One region of the Wansuia hejianensis genome, then DNA from elsewhere that is predicted to be linked to it. Evidence: riboswitches for the same ligand, from Rfam matches in the RefSeq annotation. Region 1 holds a riboswitch; each other region holds the start of a gene.
What was found. A riboswitch is a leader RNA that binds a small molecule or an ion and turns the genes downstream of it on or off. The one in region 1 is predicted to bind cobalamin.
Positions count from the first base shown of each region.

Region 1 (5,038 bases):
TGCTTCAGGCGTCTTCTATACGCCGAATCATGAGCAATATTGCATTGCCAGCGCAGTAGCTGACAGCGACGGAAACATATATATGAAGAATGACTCTGCGTGGCAGTTTGTGATTACGCGGTCAGAGACATATCTGAAGGAAATACAGGCGACAGGCGGTAATGCGGTTCTGGATGGCGGCAAGGATTTCAACGGAAGCCTCAGAGACCATACGATTACCGTCGACGCAGGCACTGAAAGTATCAATCTGAAGCTGACGCCAAGCGACGGCGCGGAGGTTCGGATAAACGGAACGGCGGGAAGCACCCAGGAGATCGCCCTGACGGACGGAAGGGCTGAGATACAGGTACAGCTGACAAAGGGAGATTCCTACAGAGTCTATAATTTTACGGTATTGAGCGGACCGACACTGACCTCCCTGACGGTTACCAATAACCCCAATGAAGGAATGGGAACCGCATTTACAGTTTCGCCAGAATTTGAGCCAATGTCTACGGATTACACGGCCGGCATTGCAACAGTGCAGAGCAGCGGTTATATCTGGTTTGGCCAGCTAAACGCTTCGGATACGCTTAAAGCTGTAGCAGTCAGCGGCGTCAGTGGAAAAAATGAGGGAGACGAACTCAAGGTTACCACAAACTATAAGGGCAACAAGTATATCAGCGTCTCCTTTGAAGACCGTACAAATGCTGCAACTGCTGTTGTGCAGTTAATCGTGAGCTCTGCAGACGGCAGTCAGACGAGAAGCTATACGGTTACATTGAATACGAAGGTTCAGTTAACGCTGGCGGAAGGTGCCGTTACGAACAGGAAATCCTCTTCGGCTGATTTGACGGTCAGCGCAGGCCAGGCAGGCGAGCTGTATTATCTGGTGCAGGCAGCAGACGCGGAGGCGCCGGACGCTGACAGGATTCAGAGTGAAGGCCTGAAGACAGAGGCAGCGGCAGGAAGCAACCGATTGGCTTTAACAGGGTTGTCCAGAGACGCGATGAAGGTGTATATGGTCCTGAAAACAGAAAACGATGGTGTCTCTGCCGTCTGCAGCGCCGATATTCCCACGTCCGTGATGTTGGGAGATTTGAATGAGGACGGGGAAGTGGATATCACAGACGTCGTACAGCTGCTTGACCGGGTGGCGGCCGGGGAAGCGGTTGAACTGTCAATTGGCGATATGAACGGTGATGGAGAAGTAGATATCACAGATGTGGTACAGCTGCTTGACCAGGTAGCGGCCGGAGAAAAATGACAAGTCCGGACTGTGATTTATAAATGTTTACAGGGGGAGCGGCGGCACTGAAGGGTCTGCTGCCCCCTCAATTTTATGAACGGGACCCGTACACCCCGGCAGGTTTAGAACACGAAAATAGCATTGACAAAAAAGAAGATATCGTTTATTATTGAAATGAACAGTTGACAAGAGAATATGGATCGTTTGTACAGTTGTGGAATGGATAGACATTCATTCCGGGAAGGCCGGTGAGAGTCCGGCGCGGTTTATCTCCGCTGTAATAAGGACGAAAGCTGTCATAACCACTGGGGAACCGGGAAGGGACGGCGAGTAGGTTTGTACTTTAAGCCAGAATACAAGCAACTGGAGATCATAGGGCAAATATCCGAAAGCATAGCGGAGATTTGTTTTTTTGTGTGTTTTCTTGAAAATATAATATGAAACAGCCGCGCATAAGCGTTAAAAGGAAAGCCGGTCAGATCCCGGTGCCGTGCAGGAGATTCAGCCTGACCGAGCGGACAGCCCGCCGCACCTACTGTCTCATGAAGAACGTGAAAATCGTTTTAGTCATGGGGAGAAGTGCGGCTGTATGTTGGATATATGTAAAAAGCCTCTCTTCGGAGAGGCTTTTTTGTATGGCAAGGCCATATGGGAAGAAAGCTGATGATGTGGAGAGGGGCAGACTGTCCCGGCTGCACATCAAATCTTAAAGTGCGTAAGACAGGAAACGGAGGACAGGAAAAGGATGAGGCGACAAAGGTATCAAAGATTGCTTGCGGGAGCGCTTGCCATGCTGACCGTTGTATCGGTGCTTTTCTGGAAGCCTTCAGACGTGTTTGCAGAAGCCGGATCAGATGGGGAAGCTGAAACGGTTCTGCTGGAGGGGATTACGCTGAACCGCTCCAGTCTCGTAATGAAAACCGGGGAGCAAAAAGCGCTTTTGGCTGCACTTCTGCCGGAAGACACCTCAGAGAATCCGGAAATTGTCTGGAGTACGGACGACCCCGCAGTTGCCCAGGTATCTGGAAATGGGCTGGAAGCGGTTGTGACGGCTCCCAGAGGTGCAGGAGGAACAGCAGTAATAACTGTGTCGGCAGGAGGGTTTACCGCTGCCTGCCCGGTGCTGGTAACTGTTCAGGACCCAATGCTGGAGAGTGCGTTGTTCATGCAGAACAGCTCAGGAAGTAACCGATATGAACTGAGGGAAAGCGCTATAGGGGAGCAGGAATACATACTGCGGATCCCCGAAAACACCAATGTGGTTTACGTAAGGCCTCAGCTTAGAGATGATGTGACGGAGGAAGCAAAGATTACCGCATATTTCACAGATGTCTACAGCGGGGAGGAGGTTTCCGTAGACCTGCCGGTTGACGAGACAACTTCACTGTCCAGCAGCACGGCGGGCCGGCTGATTCGGGCTTATGATACGGAACCGAAGGAACTGGTGATTGATGTAGTTTATGGGGAGCAGAAGGAAACGTACCTGTTCCATATTGTCAGAGGCTCTTACCTGGGTGACCTGAAGCTGACAGACGAAAAGGGAGAGCCACTGGCTTTTACGCCTGATTTTAAAAAGAACGTGTTTGAATACTCTGTACACGTACCCTCTTCCCAGTCGCAGATACAGATACACATGACGCCGGCTGAAGAGAGCAGCACAGAACTGACTGTAAACGGTGAGGCGGCTGAAGGCGGAAATTATACGCTGCCGCTTGCAGGCGCGAAGGTCATCGCGGTGCTGCGGGCGGGTGACGGAGTGCAGTCGGTGCCTTATGAATATGTGCTGACAGTGTATGTGGATGAAATATGTTATCTGACCGTTGATACGGAACCAGCGGACGCGGTGTTTGCCGTCTATGATGAGAATAAAGTACAGATCGACCCGGTAGACGGACGCTATGAACTGATTAAAGGAGGAACGTATACTTATACCGTTTCTGCGCAGGAATACCAGACTCAGAATGGAAGTTTTGTCATGGAAGGGGACGAAGAGAAGAGCTTCAGCCTGGAGAAAATTTCAGAGAGTCAGTTTGAAGAACTGGATGCGGAGTGGGGCGGCTATTGGAAAAACGCAGACAACCAGAACATCACAGATGCTCCCACACCTTCATCCCTGGACAATGCAGAGGTTCGCTGGAAGCAGCAGTATGGCTCCAATGCGGATTACAGCAACAGCGTGAGCGACGGTATACTGGTGGAAAATTATATTTGTTGTTTCTGCGGAGAGACCCTGATGTATCTTGACCGAGCCACTGGTGAAATGATCCGGAGTGTCAAAATGGCTGCAAAAGGAAACAGTTCCTTTAATAAGCCGCTCTATGCGGCAGGTATGCTTTTTGTTCCGCTCAATGATGGAAAGGTACAGGCATTTAATGCAAGCACGCTGGAATCTGTATGGGTTTATGTGGATACAGTCGGCGGAAATGCAGCCACAGCGCTCCGGTATGATTCAGGCTATCTGTACGCCGGTTTTGCGGATGGCAACCTGGTCTGCATTTCAACGGCGGATGAGGAGCCTGAACAGGCAGAGGAAGAAAAATCTGCAGTCTGGAGAAAGTATGATAAAGGAGGCTATTACCGGACAGGCGTCTATACAGGAGAGAAATATCTTTACGCCTGCGGCCGTTCAGGAAGCCTCTATTGTCTGGATAAGAAAACCGGAGAGACGGTACAGAAGCTGGCGTTGCCAGCAGAAGCCGGGGCGCCCACCACTGCTGTCAGCCATTCGGACGGGCGGATTTATTTCGCGACGGAAAAGGGATACCTCTATTCCTGCGGATTGGCTGAAGACGGAAAGCTGGACATAGAAAATATGACAAGCCTGAAGCTGGGCGGGATTATCTATGGCACCCCTGTGGTGTATCAGAACCGGGTTTATGCAGGCAGCGCTATGACAGACAGCTATGGGATTGTGACTGCTCCCTATTATCTGAACGTGGTTCAGGTTGGGGAAGAAGGGGGATTATCTTTGTCTTACCGCATGGAGGTCAAATATTGTCCGAAAGGGACCGGGACGCTGAGTACGGCTTATGAGCAGCAGGACGGCTGCGTATATCTCTATTTTACAACAGACAGCTCTAACGGAAGTCTGTATCTTTTGAAGGACAGAGAGGGACTGACTTCTCCGGGTGAGGGAAGCGGACTGTTCTATCAGCAGACGGAGGTGTTCGGAAATGGGAGTGGGAGCGTGCTGGCCGACAGCGGAGGGAATCTTTACTTCCGGTATGAATCGGCCTGGATGTACTCTTTAAAACCCACGGAGCTGTATCTGACCGGCGTAGAGGCGTCGGGAGAACGAGTGGTTGTAGATGGGGGCCAGCCTTTTGACAGGCAGATGGAACAGCACACAGTCCTTTTGGATAGTGCCTCCGATCGGGTGACTCTCACGTTTTCTGCCAATGAGGGAGCTGTGGTTTCCATAGACGGGCGGGAAGGCAATGTCCAGGAAGTGACGCTGGAGGAGGGCATGGCAGAAGTGCAGGTGGTGCTCAGCAAAAACGGGCAGCTCCGCACATACCAGTTTACAATCCGCAGACGCGGCAGTGACGCATTCCTGGAAAGACTGCAGGTCAGCTATTCGCCGATGCTTACGGTGATGGAGATGGAACTGCAGCCGTCTTTTCAGCCAGAGATAACGGAATACAACTCCTCCCTCTACGGAAATGATGATATGAAGGTTTATTACATATGGCCGGAGCTTTCCAAGGGGTCGGCAGCCTCCATGAAAGTAACGGTGGTGGAAGGCGTACAGGGAATGCAGCCCGGGCAGGAGCTGGAGCCGATGACCGTACAGCTGGACGAACCCAGGCA
Region 1 is NZ_CP060635.1:863,861-868,898, forward strand. Features, by position in the region: gene H9Q79_RS04025 (cadherin-like beta sandwich domain-containing protein) at 1-1,246, shown strand, start outside; cobalamin riboswitch at 1,424-1,607, shown strand; gene H9Q79_RS04030 (cadherin-like beta sandwich domain-containing protein) at 1,974-5,038, shown strand, end outside.

Region 2 (5,038 bases), 1.9 Mb from region 1:
CTCACCCAAAGACAGGATATTGATTCTCCAGCGCATGATCAGAATGATTAATGCGGCCAGCAGAATGGCCGGGCCGACGTAGATGACATCCCGCCAGACAGAGGAGGATAGGCTGCCCAGCTGCCAGTGAGTGATTTCAGACAGTTCCGTGTCGGGATCGGCCAGATATTTTAATAGTCCCAAAATGGAACTCATGACGCCGCTGACAATGACTCCTGCCAGAACCAGCGTCATCATGGATTGATTCCTTATGAATTTGGGAATGGCGGTGGCCATAGCTACGGCTATAATGCCGCCGATGAAAGCGGCGACCTGAATTCCCAGCTGTCCAAAATGCAGCAAAATGGCTGCAGAAGCGCCGACACAGGCTCCGGCAGAAACGCCCAGCATATCGGGAGCCACCAGGGGGTTCTTAAATACACCCTGATACGCGGCACCGGAGAGGGACAGGGCCATTCCTACCAAGAGGGCGGAAAGAATCCGCGGCAGCCGGAGGGTGAAAATAACGCCTGTGGCCTGTGGTTCCCAGGTGGGGGTGACAGGAAATATCCTGGAAAAAAGAATCTTGACAACATGAACTGGAGAGATAAAATATCTCCCCAGTCCGATGGCTACGATTGTCAGTGCGATAAGCAGGAGCAGCAGCCAGAGCAAGATCACCTTATAATTTTTTTGCGTGTGTTTCTTTTTCATAAGGTGGCTACTCCTTTTTAAGACGCGCTGTTTTTATTCATCTCTGTACAGAGAATCTGTGCCAGATTTTCCTCCGACAGATCAATGTTAAAATATGTTTTATAATAGTCTGCTATTTCCGCTTTTATATCAATGTCAGAAAAAATTTCTGGTTGAATCATAGTGGCCAGCCACTCCATCATGAGCGGGGTTTCCACGCCGGGGGCGTCATAACGGTAAATGCCGATGGGTGTCTTGTATACCCGTTTTTCCTGTACGGCTTTTACCGAACTCCAGTCCTGTCCGTCAATGGCGTTGTTGTACAAGTCGTCAGGAGTAAAATCATCAAACCAGCTTAAAAGGATAATATCAGGATTGATTTGGATAATATCCTCCATAGTGATTTCTGAACTGTCGGCGGCCACATTGTCTGCGCCGGCCAGCTCCAGAGCTTCTTTTATAAAATTGTCATTGCCCTGCAGTTTCAAATCAGAATTTCTCAGATAGAGAACCTTTGGTTTTTCCGCGGAGGATACCTGATCCTGATAGGATTGGATTTCATTATATATATTTCCATATAAATCGATAAACTGCTGGGCGCGGTCTTCTTTTCCGAGAAGCTCACCCACAGCCCGGAAGCTGCTCTGCAATTCTTCAACGGTTTCATTTTTTACCATAACAGGGGCGATTCCCAGTTCTTTCAACTGTTTTGCTTCATCCTCCTGATAATCCCAGATGACTACGGCCTGGACACCCATCTTGACGATTTCTTCCATGTTGATGGAAAAATCTTTTCCGATGGCGGTGCTGTTAATAGAGCCATAGGAGGGATCCAGGATTTCAAAGAACTGTCCCTTGTAGGCAGTTCCGCCCAAGGCGCCGGGATTAAGTGCTGCGATACGCTCAGAACTCCCGTCAATTGCGTAAATGACAGAAGACCAGGGCAGAGGTGTAACGGCGATCTTCGTGATGTTCGCAGGAACTTCTACCACATTGCCTGCTGCATCGGTAACGGTCCGAAAATTATTATCATCGGAAGAGACAGAAGATATGGAGCTATCTGTAAGCGCAGAGGAATCATTGGTTACGGAACTTGAAGATGTATCCGTTTTTTCTGCGGTTTTCCCACAACCGCAGAAAGTGGCGCCGACCAAAATGGCGGATAATACCACGGCGAGTGTCCTGTTTTTGATTGCTTTGTTCATAGTTATTTCCTTTCTCATTCTGTATTTGAACCAATAAAAAAATCCTTTTCTTTGAGAAAAGGATACATAAAAAAACAGTCCGCTCTGTTCTTTTGTACCCCCATCTAATGGTCCGTTAAATAGAGGGATATCACAAAATATTTAAGTATCCTGGCTCGACATCATCACTTTTGCAGACTTCCCGGAAAATTCCAGTGTCATACTTGCATTAGCTCCGTCCTACAGTGGCGGCACCGCTTCGGCATTAGACCGAATTCCATGAAATATTTTGTACATATATATTATAGCATACGTATTTTTTGATTACAATAAGCGCCCGCTTTCGAATTTTCTATTGCTAGTCATCAATTTTATTGATAATATAATCGTAAAGGAGAGAGAAAGATGACTTTACAAAATCTGAAATATATATTAGAAATCGCGGACAGCCGTTCCCTGTCCAAAGCGGCGAGAAAACTGTTTATTTCTCAGTCCACTCTTTCGGCTGCTCTAAAAGAATTGGAAACGGATCTGGGGGTGGAATTATTTCAGCGGACAAACCGCGGGGTGACGCTGACTTATGATGGGGAAGACTTTATCAGGTATGCCAGGGAAATTGTAGAGCAGACTCAGTATTTGGAGCAGCGCTATCATTCCAGGAAATCTCTTCCCATGCGCTTTTCCGTATCCACCCAGCACCTGCCGTTTTCAGTCCGGGCGTTTATAGAGCTTTTCAAGGAGGCGGATACTGACACGTACGATATGGCGATTCGTGAGTGTGATACCAATTCGGTGATACACGATGTGGCTGGCAATAAAAGTGAGCTGGGAATTCTGGCGATACAGGAATCCCATTTGCGAACGATGGAAAAGCTGCTGGTATCTTATGAAATTGAATTCACAGAGGTTGCCTGTGTCAATAATTTCGTGTTTTTTCGGAAGTCTCATCCGCTGGCAGAAAAAACGGAGGTGACTCTGAAAGATCTGGAAAAATATCCTTTTGTGACCTATGACCAGGAGATAGAAACTTCTCATTTTTCGGAAGAACCGTTGTTTTATAAGCTTTTGAGCAAAAATGTCCATGTCAGCGACCGCTGCACGAAAATCGCCCTGGTGCGGAATACAGACTGCTTCAGCATCGGGCCGGATTTGACCAACAGCAATGCGGACGCTTTTCATAAGGGAACGGGAGAGGTCGTGGCCCGGTCTTTGAAGCATGAGATCGGTTATCTGCATCTGGGTTACCTGCACCGGAAATGGAGCACGGTCAGCCAGCTGGGTGAGAAGTTTTTAAGCTATCTGAAACGGGATATTCGTAATCTTATAGCCTCAGGACAGAAATGACCTGAATCCGTCTATGTGTTACAGCCAGGAAACCTGATACATATTTGATCTTCGGAGAATTGTGTGGTATAATGTGCCTCGACAGGGAAAATACAGGAATGTATTTTCAAATATAGAATTCAGGAGGGTAAGATGTTCAGATAATCTATGAATGCGCTATGTAGACAGCTAGAGGTGCCCGCAGGGTCTGGTTTGCATGCGCGTGCGGCACTTGCTGTTTATGTGCCGGAGATAGATTGTCTGTATCTTGCCTGTTTTTATATAAGTTTACTTTTATATTGCTCAGGGTTTGGGTTTGTACAGTCTGCTTTCCGGTATATATCTGAAAGCAGGCTTTTTTGTCCTGCTGTGTGATTTAGGAGGTGAAGGGATTGCTGCAGATTAAGAATCTGACGATTACACATAAGACAGATTTCCGCATACTGCTTCAGGATTTTTCTTTTGTTTTAAACCAGGGGGAAAAAGCGGCGGTGATCGGTGAAGAAGGGAACGGGAAATCAACGCTGCTGAGGCTGATCCATGAAGAATATCCAGCCTGCCCTTATGTGGAATATACAGGCGAGATACTGAAAAACGGGATTCGGACAGGATATCTTGCCCAGGAATTGGATGAATCTGAATTGGAGAAGACAGTGCTGGAATATTGTGAGGGTTTTTATGATTTTTACAGCCTGTCTCCCAGGGAAATTGCTGAAATATCCGGGAGGCTTTCGCTGGAGGCGGAGCTTCTCTATTCTGACCAGAAAATGAGGTGCCTTTCCGGAGGGGAAAAGGTAAAGGTGCAGTTTGCCCGGCTTTTGATGGAACGTCCGGATGTACTGCTCCTGGACGAGCCGTCCAATGACCTTGATCTGGATATGCTCGCGTGGATGGAAAACTTTATCAATACGTGCGGACTGCCAGTCATGTATATATCTCATGATGAAACGCTGCTGGCGCGCACGGCAAATGTGATCATACACCTGGAGCAGAGCCGCAGGAAGACCGTTGCCAGCTATACAGTTGTGAGAACGGGATATGAGGAATATGTTTCTGCACGTGCAGCCCGCCTGACACGGGAGGAACACATGGCCCGCCGGGAAATATGTCAATGGAAACAACAGCAGGAGCGGTTCCGGAAAATCCAGCAGAAGGTTGAACATCAGCAGAAGTCTGTTTCCAGACAGAACCCCCATGGCGGAGCCTTGCTGAAGAAGAAGATGCATGCGGTAAAGGCCCTGGAACGGCGTTTTGCGAGAGAGCAGGAGAATCTGACTGACATACCTGACGTGGAGGAAGCCATTTTTCTGAAGCTGAGAACAGATGAGCAGTTGCCGGCTAGCAAAAGGATTCTGGAGCTCCATGACGCCCGGATCGTTCTCGGAGAAAAAGTGCTGGCGGAGAACCTTAGCCTCTCAGTCACAGGGCCTGAAAAAATCTGTATTACGGGAAAGAACGGAATAGGGAAAACAACACTGTTAAAAGAAATTGCAGGAATACTGCTGGGGCGCAGGGATATAAAAGCGGCCTATATGCCTCAGGACTACAGTGAGATTCTGGATATGGAGAAGACACCTGTAGATTTTCTGTGCAGCTTTGGCAGCCATGAGGAAGTGAGCCGGATCCGTACCTATCTGGGCAGCATGAAATATACGGCGGATGAGATGGAGCACAGGGCCTGCCAGCTTTCCGGAGGTCAGAAAGCGAAGCTTCTGCTGCTCCGGATGAGCCTGGACGGCTGCAATGTGCTGATCCTGGATGAACCCACCCGCAATTTCTCCCCGCTGTCCGGGCCGGTCATACGGCGCGCGCTGAAAGACTATCAGGGAGCGGTCATCAGTGTTTCCCATGACAGGAAG
Region 2 is NZ_CP060635.1:2,775,311-2,780,348, reverse strand. Features, by position in the region: gene H9Q79_RS12945 (FecCD family ABC transporter permease) at 1-693, opposite strand, end outside; gene H9Q79_RS12940 (ABC transporter substrate-binding protein) at 711-1,877, opposite strand; cobalamin riboswitch at 2,000-2,189, opposite strand; gene H9Q79_RS12935 (LysR family transcriptional regulator) at 2,262-3,200, shown strand; gene H9Q79_RS12930 (ABC-F family ATP-binding cassette domain-containing protein) at 3,572-5,038, shown strand, end outside.
Region 2: another riboswitch for cobalamin. It lies ahead of H9Q79_RS12940 (ABC transporter substrate-binding protein); the one in region 1 lies ahead of H9Q79_RS04030 (cadherin-like beta sandwich domain-containing protein).

Region 3 (5,038 bases), 1.4 Mb from region 1:
CCCAGGTCCGGGCAGACAGAGAGGATATCTGGGTGACAGCCAATTTTGACAGTACATCGACGGGGCGGCTGGATCTGTACTGCTATGCCGGAGAAGGTTATACAGAAGAGGATCTCATATACAGTGGAGACGTGACCCCGGGACCAGGCAGTCAGAAAATAATATTTGGCAGCGGAAAGCTGGAAGCAGGAGAAAAACTGACGGCGGTTCTCGCCCTTTCAGACGGATCGGAGACGGCCTCCGGAACAGTGACCGTACAGGCGGTTCCTGAAAAGCAGAAACCGGCAGCCCATATTCTGGACAGCCAGATTACAGAAGGCGATACGTATATGAAGGTTTCTCTGACCTTTGATCCCGGTGCGGAGCAGGCGTCCTATAAGCTGTACCAGTTTACCGGTGAGACGCTGGATCAGAATACAGATATGGTAATTAACGAGAGATCACTTTACAGGAGTGAGACAAATAAATCCCTGTATCTTGGAACAGGAAAGCTGAAAGCAGGGGCTAAGCTGCAGGTGGTGCTCACCGTGGACGGGGCGGAAGCATTGTCTGAAACAGTAACCGTAGAGCCTTCTCCGGACTGGGGCACTCCCTATGCGGCTTTCGATGTGTCGGCGGTGAAGGCCGATGCTGACAGCATTGCAGTCACCGTGGATTATGCCGATGACTATCTGGCGATGGGTGAGGAGTTTTACTGTGACGTAACTATTTACCAGTTTTCCGCAGCTTATACAGACGAGGAATTTGAAGAAGGAGAGATGTGGGAGCAGTACGGGCGCGTCACCCGTGTGGGACAGGTAAATTCCACGAGCGGGCAGGAGACCAGGGGAAAAATCACAGTACCGGTAAAAGATGGCGTTGTACTGACCCCTGGAGACCGGGTGATAATCAAGCTTCGTCTGCCTCATGCAGAGTGGGAAGGTGAGGAGGTTGATTATCTGTCGGCATCAGTGCCTGTTATTAGTCCGGATGAAGAAGTGCCGGATTATAAAGTCGTACTCTACAACCTGGGTGAGGAAAGCTCGCGGGGTGCGCGTCTGCGCACCATCCTGAACAACCTCGGCATCCCGGCAGAGACTATGGAATACGGTCATCTGAATGAATCTGTAGGATATCTGGCCGGCTTGGAGGGCTATGAGTCTGCTGTTGAACCATATACAGGAGTAAATTATACTACAGAGTTTATGCTTATGTGCAATCTGCCGGAATCCCTGCTGGACCGGTTCCTTGATGCTATGACAGATGGCGGGCTGCGCATTGACCATAAGGCGATTGTCACGGAATATAACCGGGAATATCTGTTTTATGAACTGATTGGAGATATCGAAGAGGAGCACGATGTCTTCCAGGCCTTGCTGGCTCTGGGAAATATGGTTAAAGAAGCAGAAAAACTTTTAGAAGATACGTATGGGGAAACAGAGGGCTGGGCGGATTTCCAGACTGCCCTCAGTGAAGCCAGAGAAATCCTTTCATCTAATGAACCTCCGCTTGCCAGTCTTCAGTCAGCGTACTCTGCGCTTAAAGAGCAGTATCTGGAGCTGACAGGCATGACAGAAATAGAGGGAACTGCCGTTATTACAGTTGAAAAAGAAAACAGCGGCGCCTATAGCATGACTGTCCGTGTTAAGGATGGCCCGGAGGACGCAGAATATGAATACAGCTGGAGCAGCGGTGAAAAAAGCCAGACACTGACAGGAGTGCCTGCAGAGAGTCTGATTTCAAATACGGTTACTGTGACAGGCGTAAATATGTTTGGTAAACTGACAGCTCAGCTGCAGGTCCCTGAGAGGCCAAACGTGTCCGTTATGGTGAGAAACCAGGGTATCCAGCTGAACTGGGCAGCCGCCTCCGCTGCCGATAACTGTCCGGCTCCGGAGAATTACAGTATTGTTGTATATGCCGGTGAACAGCTGGTGAAAACTTATGAGCGCGGAGGTCAGGATACTTCCGCATACCTTGAAGGCTTAGAAGAAGAAACCACCTATACGGTTAAAATGTACGCCGTCAGCCCGGTGGGACGCAGCGATATGGCCATACTGGCTGTCACAACCGGTAAAGCGGAGCAGGGCGGACCCGGACAGGCCGAAAGCGGCGGTCAGGCACAGATACCGTCTGTGAGTCCCTCGGTGATGCCTGCAGCGGCGCTGACCTCAGGGAAGAAAACCTCCTCCTCCGTAAACACCTCTGACAGAACCTCCCTGCTTGTCTGGAGCGCATTAGTCCTCATGTGCGGGGCCGGAGCCGTTGTCATGGGCGTTCGGAAGAAAAAAATGAAATAAAATATTGGCCGGTGAGAGGGGAGGTGTTTGGATACCCGGACGAAAGGCTGGCGGGAGACGGGGCGGAACAGGGGCGCGCCAGCTTGCTGGCGAGAGCCGTTGTACCGTCTGGAACAGCCAGAAAAGCAGCGGGTATCTATCATCCTCTCGCCATAAAACCATAATTTAACTATAAGTGGATTCTTTGTGTCCATAAAAAATACATGAGATGTCTTGACAGAGAGTATGTCTGATGGTAATATTATGTTGTGTATAAATTCCATATCAACGTTGCAAGTGCATCTGCATGAGAATCATGTCGGTGAAAAGGGAATTGGGTGAGAAACCCGAGCGATCCGGTCACTGTAATCAGGGAGTACGACGCGGTTATCCATTGTATGTTTTTACATATGAGAAGGGGCGTCACGCGATGATCTGTAAGCCAGGAAACCTGCTTGTTCCGTATAAGGTTGAAGCTTCCGAGCAAAGTTTTCCATCTATCCATCAGATATGGAATGCCTGATAGAGTATTCACTCAGCCGGGAACCTTCGAGCGGGATTTATGCACCGTTTAAACGGCAGGGTGAGATACTTCGGAGTCGGGTACACTGTTTATACCGCATCATTTTCCTCCGCAACGAATGATGGTCCGGTTTTCCGCTTGACAGCGATCGGGCGCCGAAGTCATTCTCCCCACTTTAATTGTTATCCTCCCTGAGCGGGAGCTTTTTTTTTGCAGATAACTGCACAGAAGAAAGTTGTTCCTGCTGGGAAAAACGCAGGGCACCCCATAATGTATGCCCTGTGGGGGCCAGAGGTGTTTGAGCGGGAAACTATGAGCAGGAGCGGAAAAAACAGTGGTACAGGAGTACGGGACAGATGAAAAAGATGATTAACATTACGGATTGCAGTTTTGATACAGACCGTTACAAGGATGGACAAGATGCTGCTGATTTCGTGCGCAGGTTCTGCTGTGATGGTTTTGAACTGATGCATTGTATTGGCGGGAAGCTGGATTTTTTTCCGTCAGAAGATATTGTAGGAGTTCATCTGAGGTTTTTTAATGAATGGATTGACCTGTGGAAAGGAGACATGGCTGCACTGGAAGCGGAATATGACACGCTGAAGCAGGCAGAGGAGGTATTTGGCAGTCTGGAGCGGGAAGGGATGATAAAACCTCTGACCGAAGATTTGGAGACGGCCAGGAGACTGGGGGCTTCTTATGTTGTATTTCATGTTAGTGATGTGAAAATGACAGAGCTTTTTACATACACTTTCAGTCACACGGATGAAGAGGTAGTGGATTACACTGCGGAACTGGTGAACGACTTGCTGGATGGAAAGGGTTATGAATTTGATTTTTTAATGGAAAATCTCTGGTGGCCAGGGTTGACTCTTACCAGGCCTGAGATTACCAGGCGGCTTCTGGATCAGATCCATTATCCTAAAAAAGGGATCATGCTGGATACGGGACATTTGATGCATACGAATCTGGAGCTTGCGGCACAGGAAGAAGCTGTTGATTATATCCTGGATATGGTGCGTGCGCACAGTGATATGATCCCCTATATGAAAGGAATACATTTGAATCAGAGCCTGACCGGGCAGTATGTTAAAGATTTGCTGAAAAAAAGGGATGAAATGCCTAAGACACACAAAGAGCGGGTAAGCGCCTGTTATGAACATGTATTTCAGATTGACGGGCATTTCCCCTTTACCACGCCAAGAGTCCGTGAAATTATAGAGGCAGTTGCACCGGATTATCTGACTTATGAACTGATTACCAGCGACAGGGAGGAGCATGAGGAAAAGCTGCTGAGACAGTGTGAGGCCCTTGGAGTAATGGTTGATGGAGTGTAAGAGATTGAAAGGGAATAAAATCATGAAAATATTTCAATTACCTGGTGGAGACGAAGTACATCATTATAAAAAATCACTGGTTGTTTGTTTTAAAGGGAAGCGCAAGGTGCTGAGTACCGGACCGAACAATGGAGGATACCGTACAGACCTGCGGGCTGTATTTAATAATGACGGCAATCCGGGTCCGGGTATGGCCTGCACTATGCGGGCGGATACCTACCGGGAACACATGGATATCCTGGCTTTGGAGGATCTGGGTCTGGACCCGGAACACTGTTCGGGGCTGTCTACGGCTGCCAGTATGGACAATGTGTCTGTTCAGACGATGTCATACGAAGATTTTTCTGTGACAGCCATAGTGACCGGAGGTATTAAAAATAATGCCGGGCGGATCGGCGACCCGGCGACCTGGCATGAAAAGTCTGAGGCATCTTATCAAGTAAAACCAGGAACCATAAATATTATTTTGTATATTGATGCGGATCTGTCGGAAGGAGCTCTGGCACGGGCTCTGGTATCCTGTACGGAGGCGAAAACGGCGGCGATTCAGGAGCTTCTGGCGCCCAGCCGCTATTCCAGAGGACTGGCTACCGGATCGGGAACCGATGGCACAATTATTGTATGCAATGCGGAGTCTGACACTTACCTGACCAATGCAGGAAAACATAGTAAGCTGGGTGAGTACATCGGAAAGACTGTAAAAAAAGCAGTAAAAGAAGCACTTTATCTTCAGTCAGGCCTTTGCCCGTCTTACCAGCATAACATACTTAACCGGATGGACCGTTTTGGCATCACAGAGGACAGCCTTTGGGCCGCTTTTCAGGGAAGACAGGCGGAAGGAGTCATCTCCAGAGCAGAGTTTGAAGACCGGCTGGATCATATTAAAACAGATAATACGCTGGTTACATATACCTCTCTGT
Region 3 is NZ_CP060635.1:3,391,142-3,396,179, forward strand. Features, by position in the region: gene H9Q79_RS15525 (DUF3783 domain-containing protein) at 1-2,279, shown strand, start outside; gene H9Q79_RS15530 (hypothetical protein) at 2,303-2,443, shown strand; cobalamin riboswitch at 2,537-2,731, shown strand; gene H9Q79_RS15535 (TIM barrel protein) at 3,138-4,118, shown strand; gene H9Q79_RS15540 (adenosylcobinamide amidohydrolase) at 4,108-5,038, shown strand, end outside.
Region 3: another riboswitch for cobalamin. It lies ahead of H9Q79_RS15535 (TIM barrel protein); the one in region 1 lies ahead of H9Q79_RS04030 (cadherin-like beta sandwich domain-containing protein).

Region 4 (5,038 bases), 380 kb from region 1:
CCCTCCATCCTCCATACCGTTGAAATTCTCCGTCTTCATGAGCCTGGACACAATGCGAAGGTCACCCCCTGTGAATTCCATGATCATATCCCAGAATTCTTTTGCAAAGTTCTGTCCTCTTTCACTGTCCGGCAGCACACCTTCCTCCTGGAGTCTTGCCGCTTCCGTTAGCAGACGGGTGGATCTATCCATCATCGTCCGGCCGCTGTCCTGGTCAAAACGCTCATGCAGATATTCCAGCGTCTCATCATCAAAATGTTTAATCATCCAGTAAAACTCATTTTTCATCTCGAGATTCACAATAATATCCGCATATTTACTGAAATCCACTTCCTGTATCTGCAAAACCTCCTCACGCAGCATTTCCAGCGCCCTGAGAGATTCCGACAGATTCCTCACCTTTTCTCTTACAGCAGCGGCCTGTTCCTCAAGCGCGGCTGCTACTGCTTCCGGAGAATCTAGTGCCGTCAGACGATTTTTAATATGATCCAAAGAAAAACCCAGACGCTTCAGAGACAGGATCTGATGGAGCTTAATCACATCTCTATCCGTATAGAGCCTTCTCCCGCCCTCACTCTCGGCCGCAGGGGAAAGCAGCCCTTCTCTGTCATAGTATTGAAGAGTACGGACTGTGACGCCCATTTTCCCTGCTACCTCGCCCACAGTCATATATCCTTCTGGTATTGCCCTTTTTTTATTTGCCATCCTAATCACCTCTTTTACATTATAGCTCATTACCTTACGTCACAAGCAACCCCTTTCCAATATTTCCCCACAGGAGGGCGGGGCCTTTTGCCATATTTCGATTTCATTGTGTACTTTTTGACAAAAATCTGTTATGATATGAGTGGGTTAAAACATTTGAGGAGGATTTCAACATGAAGAAACTAAAAGCAAAGAAAGACGTTGCCTGCATGGCATGTCTGGCATGCGTGGAAGCCTGTTCCGAGGCATTCTACAAGGTTGCCGATCCCAGAAAAGCCTGTCTGGAAATTATTGAGAAGAAAGGCGAGCCGAAGCCGATGGTCTGCGTTCAGTGCGGAAAATGCGCAGAGGCCTGTGAAGCCGGAGCCATCAAGCAGAACGCGAAGGGCGTGTACATGGTCGACAAAAAGCTCTGTACCGGATGCGGCAAATGCGTCGAGGCGTGTCCTTTCCACGTAATGGTCAAGGCTGAAGAAAGCCCGAATGCTTCTAAGTGCATCGCCTGCGGAATCTGCGTAAAAGCATGCCCCATGGATGTGCTGGAGATCGTAGAAGGCTGATTCTTCCATAAAGATTACATCTAAAAAGAGGCCGTTTCAACAAAGATTGAAACAGCCTCTTTTTCATCCCCTCCCTCAGACCGCGCCGCGTCTGTGCCGGCGGGTTTCCAGGCAGATGTAATGCTCCATTTTTTCAGCGGCTTTTATGAGCTCCACCATCTTCCGGTTACAGCTTCCCAGCCTGACCCCTGCGTTAATCACCTTTCCGCACCGGCTCATAAGCTCCAGTGCTTCCCTGTACCGTTCCCCGCTGATTTCCCGAAACGGCTCTTCCGTCACTACACGGGCAGCCAAAAGCCTGGCCAACTGATAATCAATGTCATTGGTGTACAAAATCCCTGCTGCAAATGGTATATTTTCCTTTTGAAGACTCCGGAACACAGATATCCCTGTGCCGCACGAGGACAGGACAAAGATCTCCGGCTCCCCTTCCGGCCGCGGAAGCTCGATACTTCCAAAGCAGGGATCAAAAAAGCCGTTATCTATCTCATACAGATCCCTGATGATTTCTTCCCGGAATATTTCTTCTGGCACGCCGTAGTGTGATATGACATCTCCCTTCACACACATGATTTTATCTGAAATCTTCTGCGCCAGGTCAATCTCATGACTTCCATCCGCCTTAATAGGAACAAACTTTACATTCGTTCCCTGTACTGACAATGGAACACTGAAACTGTATACCTGCTGATTACTCTCATTGACATTTTCTTTTATAGTTGGTGTCTTTTCCTCATCTTCTTTGCTCCCCAGATAAATCTCACTATATGTGAACTTACCGGAAGCATTTGCTTTCAAATATAAGACGATATCTATCTGGTCCCCATTTACCTGCGCTGTCGATTTTTCTATATTAAACATAGGAAATGTGGTCCCGTCCGGCTTTTGAGCATTAATTTCCGCATTCCCGGAATTGTCAGTTCCCTCAGAAATCGACATTACAGCCTGGTCCCGCAGACTATCTACAGCTGAAAACTCCAAAAATCCCTGCTCTTCTTCCATCTCCGGGATATCGCAGTAAACATCTTTATCCGTATACCAGGAATCCTCTTCCGTCACTCCCGGTACGACAGTTAACCTCTGTCCGAGTTTTTCTTCTTCCACCTGGAAACGGAAGCTATAACCGCCCATTACCTGTTTGATTCCTTCAATTACAGGAGTCTTGTCAGTATCCTCCCTGGAACCTATGTAGATACGGTCATAGTCGTTATTCTCTGTATATACTGTGACTATTAACTGTCCTTGATCTTTTTTTAATTCTGTCTTCTGGATCTCGAACTTTCGTTCGGCCTGTGTCTCCTCAGTTTCTGCGCCTGAAATTGCCGGATTTTCGCTGTCCTCCCTGCCGTCCGGTTCAAGACTGTTCTTCTCTTCAGACTGAGCTTTACCGCTGTCTTTACCTGAAGTATCTGTATCGTCTGATCCCTCAGGCACTTTAGAAGCTTCCGGCGTTCCTGAAACTGACGGAGCTATCATTGTTTTGCCCTGCGTCGTTTTCTTGCTGTCCGCACTGCCGGTATCTGTGTCTTTCTCCGGATTCTGTGTCTGTGGACTTTGTTTACCGCTCTCCTCCGTCTCTGTCGTTTTCTGACTTTCCGAAGAGCCCGGCTTCGGTGTCAGGCTGTCATTGCCCTGGCTTTCTGTTCCTTCCTGGGGTCTGTTCTCAGTCTGGCTCTGTGTTTCCGGAGTATCCGCATACACACCTGACGCCATTCCCAGCACCATCAGCGATGACAGAAAAGCTGCCAGAAACCTCTTCATGTTTCCTTTCATTTTCTTCTCCTTCCTCAAAGGCAAATTGCCCGGATGACGGCCTTTTGAGAGGCGGCCGGATTCCTGTCAATGTAGCTTCCCGGTACATGACAGACTATCACCCATGAAGAAACCATAGAAGCAAAAATGGCATCTGTCTTCTCTGGAGAAGGCAGATGCCATTTTAAAGATACAGTTCATTTCTCGGATATTAGAAATAAACTGATCCTGTTCAGTCATCTTATGAATACACACTTTCTTCGGAAGCTGTTCACTAACCTTTTCAGCAGGTTTCCTGGCTTGCAGATCTTCGCTTGGCTATGCCTTCTCACATTCTAAATGCAATGGCTTCTATAGCTTCACTCCCTGCTTACAGTGACCGGATCGCTCAGGACTTACACCTGATTCCCTTTTAACCGGACAGATCACTCTGCCGGCACTGAAAATCCCTGTATTTAACTGTCCATATTATAACAGATAGAAATTATAATATCAAGTAATTAGGTTCTTTTTTCTACGATCTTGTTTTTCCCATCTTTCAATGCTATTATATTTTTAGCTGAATTTTCTAAACATACCACTTGTTTTTCACTGTTGATATCATGGAGGGCTACCCTTGACACAGACATGGAAATACCTGATTCAGACAGCCGACGGGCTGGCGGGCCAGTTCGGCGCCGACTGCGAGGCCGCTGTCTGTGACCTGATAGAATATGCGCCGGAAAAATCCATTGTTTATATCGTCAACGGCCACGTCACAAACCGTAAACCAGGCGACGGCCCATCTGCCCAGATCCTTGCAGATCTCAAACGGGAAAACTATCTTCCCAAGGACAGGCTGGGACTGCTGAACAGCACGCCTGACGGACGCCTGCTGAAATCCAGCGTTCTCTATATACGCAACGAAAAGAGCACCCGGATCGACTATCTTCTGACCATACACCACGATATCACCGCCCTGTCCGCCGTCAGCCAGTCACTGGAATGCCTTGTGGCGCCATATGCGCGGGACTCAGAATCAAGCGTCACCGCTTCTGCCCCGCCAAACGTAAATACTTTTCTGGACAGTCTGATCCGGCAGTCTGAAAAGCTGATCGGTAAACCCGCGGCTCTCATGAATAAAGAAGAGAAAATAAGAGCCATACGCTTTCTCAGCGAATCAGGCGCTTTCCTCATCACACGGTCCGGCGAAAAGGTTTCCAGATTCTTTGGAATTTCAAAATTTACGCTATACAGCTATATGGATACAAGCGGAAGAAAATAAACGATAGAAACCCTGGGGGAGAACGCTTACATGCAAACGGAAATCATTACAGATTACAAACTTTTGCTGGATACCGCCGTTCTGGCAGGTCAGATCATGCTGCAGAACGGGGCGGAGATATACCGCGTCGAGGATACGATTCAACGGATTCTGGAGCTGTCAGGCTTCCAGTCGACTGAAGCATATGTCACTGTCACAGGCATGTTCGTCACTCTTGACGACCCTTATCACGATTCTCTGACTGTCGTCAAGCGGATACGGAGCCGGGACACAAACCTGTATAAAATATACCTGACCAACGATATTTCCAGAAAACTCTGTGAGGGACAGCTTACCCTTAAGCAGGCGAATTATGAACTGAAGCGCCTGCCCCGCTCACTCTATACACGGTGGCTGCGTTATGCCAGCGTTCCTGTGATATCAGCCGCATTCGCTTTGATCTTTGGCGGAAATCACATGGATGCCCTGGGCGCCGGAATAGATGGGATCTTTTTAATCCTGTGTATGTTCCTGGGTGAACAGATCGGCTTTAATCCCTATCTATTCAACTTTGCCAATTCTCTGGTCATCGCGCTCGGTGCTCTGCTGCTCACCAAAACTCTGAGGCTGCCCATGAACCTTGACACAATTATCATCAGTACCATCATGCCCATAATACCCGGAGCCGCCATCACTACTGCTGTCCGGGATACCTTACAGGGCGATTACCTCTCCGGCATGTCAAAGGCTCTGGAAGCCGTGCTGCTGGCCTCCGCTA
Region 4 is NZ_CP060635.1:1,242,669-1,247,706, forward strand. Features, by position in the region: gene H9Q79_RS05700 (MerR family transcriptional regulator) at 1-705, opposite strand, end outside; gene H9Q79_RS05705 (4Fe-4S binding protein) at 879-1,265, shown strand; gene H9Q79_RS18335 (hypothetical protein) at 1,341-3,038, opposite strand; cobalamin riboswitch at 3,286-3,476, opposite strand; gene H9Q79_RS05715 (helix-turn-helix transcriptional regulator) at 3,634-4,281, shown strand; gene H9Q79_RS05720 (threonine/serine exporter family protein) at 4,312-5,038, shown strand, end outside.
Region 4: another riboswitch for cobalamin. It lies ahead of H9Q79_RS18335 (hypothetical protein); the one in region 1 lies ahead of H9Q79_RS04030 (cadherin-like beta sandwich domain-containing protein).